Regions from separate parts of the Streptomyces vietnamensis genome, predicted to be linked through region 1. Evidence: predicted binding sites of a transcription regulator. Region 1 holds the regulator's gene; the other holds the start of a gene.
What was found. The regulator HrcA, encoded in region 1, represses chaperone genes, less so after heat shock. The targets are predictions, from matches to a motif close to TTNGCACTCNGNNNNNCNGAGTGCNAA.
Positions count from the first base shown of each region.

Region 2: a site for HrcA is predicted at 2,202-2,228, ahead of groES (co-chaperone GroES). Genes of this name have one in related genera too.

Region 1 covers NZ_CP010407.1:2,824,723-2,828,033, reverse strand. Annotated here, with positions in the region: gene SVTN_RS12640 (DUF3097 domain-containing protein) at 1-30, opposite strand, end outside; gene SVTN_RS12635 (MBL fold metallo-hydrolase) at 151-879, opposite strand; gene hrcA (heat-inducible transcriptional repressor HrcA) at 1,028-2,047, shown strand; gene dnaJ (molecular chaperone DnaJ) at 2,048-3,187, shown strand.
Region 2 covers NZ_CP010407.1:5,109,827-5,113,137, reverse strand. Annotated here, with positions in the region: gene groL (chaperonin GroEL) at 7-1,635, opposite strand; gene groES (co-chaperone GroES) at 1,747-2,055, opposite strand; gene SVTN_RS23110 (hypothetical protein) at 2,274-2,456, opposite strand; gene SVTN_RS23105 (polysaccharide deacetylase family protein) at 2,453-3,311, opposite strand, start outside.

The sequences.
Region 1 (3,311 bases):
CGGTGTCAGATCGGGGTTGTAACTGCGCATGGGCTCGATTCTGTCCAGGACGCGGTGGCGGGGAATCTGCTGGGGGTCCGGGGGTCATCCCCCGGGAGATGCAGTCAAGGCGGCGTCAGATCCGGGTTGTAGCTGCGCATTCGGGTGACGTTAGGGCACGTCGAAGCGCCGTGCCAGTTCATCGCGCTGTGCCCTCACGAACGTGGCGTCCACCACCGCCCCGTGCCCCGGTACGTACGCCGCCTCCTCGCCGCCCAGGGCGAGCAGGCGGTCCAGGGCGTCCGGCCAGCGGGACGGGATCGCGTCCGGGCCCGCCTGCGGTTCGCCCGACTCCTCCACCAGGTCCCCGCAGAAGACGACCTCGCGCCCGCCCGGGACGCAGAGCGCCAGGTCGTGGCCCGTGTGGCCGGGGCCCACGTTCGCCAGGAGCACCTGGCGGTCGCCCAGGTCGAGCGTCCACTCGCCCGAGACCACGTGCCGGGGGGCCACCAGGACGTCCACCGCCTCCGCCGCCGTCTGCGGATCGATCCCTTGCCGTACCGCGTCCTCGCGCAGCGCCTCCCGTTCCCGGGCCAGGGAGAGGAGCTCGTCCGAGCCCACCGCGCCGAAGACCTCCGCGCCTGCGAACACCGCCGTGCCGAAGACGTGGTCGAAGTGGGGGTGGCTCAGTGCGATGTGTGTCACCTTTCGGCCGCCCGTGAGTGCCGTGATCTGTGCCCGCAGCTCCGCGCCCTCCGCGAGCGAGGACCCCGTGTCGTACAGCAATACCGCCCGCGTACCCACGACAAGGCCCACCGTGGCGTCCCAGCCGGGCAGTCGGCGCCTGCCGACTCCGTCCGCGAGGCGCTCCCATCCGTACGCTTCCCAATCCACGTCCATGGGGCGACGCTAACCGGTGCGGGCGCCGCCTCCTTGCCAGGAGCGATGCCCGCCGCCGTACACTGGCCGGGGGATCGCTGGCACTCGGACAGGGCGAGTGCCAAAAGCGGAGCAACCGGAACGACGACGACAGCTGGAGGTGCGCACGATGCTCAGCGAACGCAGACTCGAGGTCCTGCGCGCCATCGTCCAGGACTACGTCGGGACGGAGGAGCCCGTCGGCTCCAAGGCGCTCACCGAGCGCCACAAGCTCGGCGTGTCGCCCGCCACCGTGCGCAACGACATGGCCGTCCTCGAGGAGGAGGGGTACATCGCCCAGCCTCACACCAGTGCGGGGCGCATCCCCACCGACAAGGGCTACCGGCTCTTCGTCGACCGGCTCGCCGGCGTCAAGCCGCTGTCGACGCCCGAGCGGCGGGCCATCCACAACTTCCTCGACGGAGCCGTCGACCTCGACGACGTCGTCGGGCGCACCGTGCGGCTGCTCGCTCAGCTGACCCGCCAGGTCGCCGTCGTCCAGTACCCCTCGCTGACCCGCTCGACCGTCCGGCACGTGGAGCTGCTCTCGCTGGCCCCCGCCCGCCTGATGCTCGTCCTCATCACCGACACCGGCCGGGTCGAGCAGCGCGTCGTCGACTGCCCCGCGCCCTTCGGCGAGACCTCGCTCGCCGACCTGCGGGCCCGGCTCAACAGCCGGGTCGTCGGCCGCCGGTTCGCCGACGTGCCGCAGCTGGTGCAGGACCTCCCCGAGTCCTTCGAGGAGGCCGAGGACCGCGCCACGGTCTCGACCGTGCTCGCGACCCTCCTCGAAACGCTCGTCGAGGAGCACGAGGAGCGGCTGATGATCGGCGGCACCGCCAATCTCGCCCGCTTCGGACACGACTTCCCCCTGATGATCAGGCCCGTCCTTGAGGCTCTGGAGGAGCAGGTCGTGCTCCTCAAGCTGCTCGGCGAGGCCAAGGAATCGGGCATGACCGTACGCATCGGGCACGAGAACGCCCACGAGGGGCTGAGCTCCACGTCCGTCGTCTCGGTCGGCTACGGTTCGGGCGGCGAGGCAGTCGCCAAACTCGGCGTGGTCGGACCGACCCGCATGGACTACCCCGGAACGATGGGAGCGGTACGCGCAGTGGCACGTTACGTCGGACAGATCCTGGCGGAGTCGTAAGTGGCCACGGACTACTACGCCGTACTCGGCGTGCGCCGCGACGCGTCCCAGGACGAGATCAAGAAGGCGTTCCGGAGGCTCGCGCGCGAGCTGCACCCGGACGTCAATCCCGATCCGAAGACGCAGGAACGCTTCAAGGAGATCAACGCCGCCTACGAGGTCCTCTCGGACCCGCAGAAGAAGCAGGTCTACGACCTCGGCGGCGACCCGCTCTCGGCCTCCGGCGGCGGTGGCGCGGGCGGTGGCTTCGGAGCGGGCGGCTTCGGCAACTTCTCCGACATCATGGACGCCTTCTTCGGCACGGCCTCGCAGCGCGGCCCGCGCTCGCGGACCCGCCGCGGCCAGGACGCCATGATCCGCCTGGAGATCGACCTCAACGAGGCGGCCTTCGGTACGACCAAGGACATCCAGGTCGACACGGCGGTCGTCTGCACCACCTGTTCGGGCGAGGGCGCCGCGCCCGGCACCTCCGCGCAGACCTGTGACATGTGCCGCGGCCGCGGCGAGGTCTCCCAGGTCACCCGGTCCTTCCTCGGCCAGGTCATGACCTCCCGGCCCTGCCCGCAGTGCCAGGGCTTCGGTACGGTCGTGCCGACGCCGTGCCCCGAGTGCGCCGGCGACGGCCGCGTGCGGTCCCGCCGTACGCTCACGGTCAAGATCCCGGCCGGTGTCGACAACGGCACCCGCATCCAGCTCGCGGGCGAGGGCGAGGTCGGCCCCGGCGGCGGCCCCGCCGGCGACCTGTACGTCGAGATCCACGAGACCCCGCACGAGGTCTTCCAGCGGCGCGGGGACGACCTGCACTGCACGGTCACCATCCCGATGACGGCGGGAGCGCTCGGCACGAAGGTGCCGCTGCAGACCCTCGACGGCGTCGAGGAGATCGACATCCGCCCGGGCACGCAGTCCGGCCAGTCGATCCCGCTGCACGGGCGCGGCGTGACGCACCTGCGGGGCAACGGCCGGGGCGACCTGATCGTGCACGTCGAGGTGACGACCCCGAACAAGCTCGACGCCGAGCAGGAGCGTCTGCTGCGCGAACTGGCCAAGCTGCGGGGAGAGGAACGGCCCACCGGCCAGTTCCAGCCTGGGCAGCAGGGGCTGTTCTCGCGGCTCAAGGACGCGTTCAACGGGCGGTAGGCGCTCGGCTGGGGGTCCGGGGGGCGTCCCCCCGGGTCAGCACAGTCAGCCGGGGCAGCAGGGCTTGTTCTCGCGCCTGAAGGACGCCTTCGACGGGCGCTGATCCGTACGCAGCGGAAAGGGG
Region 2 (3,311 bases), 2.3 Mb from region 1:
GCTGCCTCAGTGGGAGTGGCCGTGACCGTGGCCGTGACCGTGGTCCGCCGGCTCCTCTTCCTTCTTCTCCACCACGAGGGTCTCGGTGGTGAGGAGGAGGGAGGCGATCGAGGCGGCGTTCTCCAGGGCGGAGCGCGTCACCTTCACCGGGTCGATGACGCCGGCCTTGACCAGGTCGCCGTACTCGCCGGTCGCGGCGTTGAAGCCGTTGCCCTTCTCCAGCTCCGCCACCTTCGAGGTGATGACGTAGCCCTCGAGGCCGGCGTTCTCGGCGATCCAGCGCAGCGGCTCGACGGCGGCGCGGCGGACGACCGCGACACCGGTGGCCTCGTCGCCGGTCTTGTCGAGGTTGCCCTCGAGGACCTTGACGGCGTGGACGAGCGCGGAGCCACCACCGGAGACGATGCCCTCCTCGACCGCGGCGCGGGTCGCGGAGATGGCGTCCTCCAGACGGTGCTTCTTCTCCTTCAGCTCCACCTCGGTGGCGGCGCCGACCTTGATGACGCACACGCCGCCGGCGAGCTTCGCGAGGCGCTCCTGGAGCTTCTCGCGGTCCCAGTCGGAGTCCGTGGACTCGATCTCGGCCTTGATCTGGTTGACGCGGCCCGCGACGTCCTCGGAGTTGCCGCCACCGTCGACGATGGTGGTGTCGTCCTTGGTGATGGTCACGCGGCGGGCGGTGCCCAGCACGTCGAGACCGGCCTGGTCGAGCTTGAGGCCGACCTCCTCGGCGATGACGGTGGCACCGGTGAGGGTGGCCATGTCGCCGAGCATCGCCTTGCGGCGGTCACCGAAGCCGGGGGCCTTGACGGCGACGGCGTTGAAGGTGCCACGGATCTTGTTGACGACGAGGGTGGAGAGGGCCTCGCCCTCGACGTCCTCGGCGATGATCAGGAGCGGCTTGCTGGCGCCGGCCTGGATGACCTTCTCCAGGATGGGCAGCAGGTCCTGGATCGAGGAGATCTTGCCCTGGTGGATCAGGATGTACGGGTCGTCGAGGACGGCCTCCATGCGCTCCTGGTCGGTCACCATGTACGGGGACAGGTAGCCCTTGTCGAAGGCCATGCCCTCGGTGAAGTCGAGCTCCAGGCCGAAGGTGTTGGACTCCTCGACGGTGATGACACCGTCCTTGCCGACCTTGTCCATCGCCTCGGCGATGAGCTCGCCGACCTGCTGGTCCTGCGCGGAGAGCGCGGCGACGGCGGCGATGTCGGACTTGTCCTCGATCGGGCGCGCGGTGGCGAGCAGCTCGTCGGAGACGGCCTTGACGGCGGCGTCGATGCCCTTCTTGAGGGCGGCCGGGGAGGCGCCGGCGGCGACGTTGCGCAGACCCTCTCGGACCAGGGCCTGGGCGAGCACGGTGGCGGTGGTGGTGCCGTCACCCGCGATGTCGTTGGTCTTGGTCGCCACCTCCTTCACGAGCTGGGCGCCGAGGTTCTCGTACGGGTCCTCGATCTCGACCTCGCGGGCGATCGTGACACCGTCGTTGGTGATGGTGGGGGCGCCGAACTTCTTGTCGATGACGACGTTGCGGCCCTTGGGGCCGATCGTCACCTTCACCGTGTCGGCAAGCTTGTTGACGCCGCGCTCAAGGGCGCGACGGGCGTCCTCGTCGAACTTCAGGATCTTCGCCATGGGAGCGGTTCAGCCCTCTCGGATTCAAGGTGGAACGAACTGCGCCCCCGGACGCCCGGTGCGGGGTCAAGGGGCGCAGCTCAAAGCATCTGCTTCAGATACTTCGGTGAATTACTTCTCGACGATCGCGAGCACGTCGCGAGCCGAGAGGACGAGGTACTCCTCGCCGCTGTACTTCACCTCGGTGCCGCCGTACTTGCTGTACAGCACGATGTCGCCGGTCTTGACGTCGAGCGGCAGACGCTCGCCGTTCTCGAAGCGGCCCGGGCCCACGGCCAGGACGACGCCCTCCTGGGGCTTCTCCTTGGCGGTGTCCGGAATGACCAGGCCAGAGGCGGTGGTCTGCTCGGCGTCGAGCGGCTGGACCACGATGCGGTCCTCGAGCGGCTTGATGGCAACCTTGGAGCTGGTGGTCGTCACGATCCGACCTCCCCCTTCGGAGATCTCACGGGGTTAACTGTCTGAGGTGGCGACCAGGTGGATCCGTCGTCGCGGGTGCCGGACCTGCCCGTCGCTGTGTTGGCACTCTCCAGTGGGGAGTGCCAGAGCCGAGACTATGACCGCGATTAGCACTCGGTCAAGCGGAGTGCCAATTCATCGCTCCGTGGCGTGACGGGACGGACCCCTCCGGCCTCCTCTCAGTGCTTCGCGCCCACCACCGCCCGCACGGTCTTGACCTCGACCGGCGTGGGCCGGGGCCCCACCCGCTCCGCCGCCTTCCGGCCGAGCCGTCCGATCGGGTCGACCGAGGGGGCGCAGGCGGGGAGGGCGGGGAGGGCGAGCAGCGCGCCGGTCACGGCGAGGACGGCGACCCGCCTCACACGTAGTCCTCGAGCTTCGCGACCGCGTACCCCTTGGACGTGATCACGTTCATCACGCGGCGGATCATGTCCGGCATGGTGCCCTTCCAGTCCTCCTTGCCCCGGAAGTGGGTGAGCACGATGTCGCCGGGGTGCAGGTCCCGGTCCCACTCGCGCCACTCCATGTGGTCGGGGAAGGCCTCGGCGGCCCAGAGCGGGACGGCCTTGACGCCGCAGCTCTTCGCGGCGGTCAGGGTGTCCTCGTTGTAGTTGCCGTACGGCGGGCGGAAGAGCGGGGGCCGCTTGCCGAACTGCTTCTCCATGACGTCCTGCATGCCGCAGATCTCGCGCTTCTGCTCGCCGTACGAGAGGCCGGGCAGGTAGCGGTGGTTGAGGGTGTGGTTGTGCAGGGAGACGCCGGACTCCTCGGACTTCTGCATCTTCCGGAAGTAGCCGTAGTCGTCCTTGACGAGGTAGTTGCTGAGGAAGGCGCTGTAGGGGATCCGCAGCTCCTGCATCATCTTGATCAGCTGGGGGTCCTTCTCCGCGCCGTCGTCGATCGTCAGGAAGACGACCTTCTGCTTGGTCGGGACGGTGGTGAAGACGGGCGGCAGGTCCTCGCCGTCGGTCTCGAAGCCCTTGCGGGTGGTGATCTTCGGTTTGACGGCGGGCGGGGCGGGCGCTTCGAGCGGGGGTTTGGCGAGGCCCCATCTCTTGGCGGCGAGCACGCGGGCGGCCCGCCGGGCGCGGACCTTCTCGACGTACGCGGTGAGGGCGCCGGCGGCGGGGGCCTGTTTCTCGGCGGCGGGGGCGGGCGCGCCGCGCTCGGGTTCGGCGCTGTCGGAGCAGGCCGTGGCGGCGGAGGCGAGGGCGGCC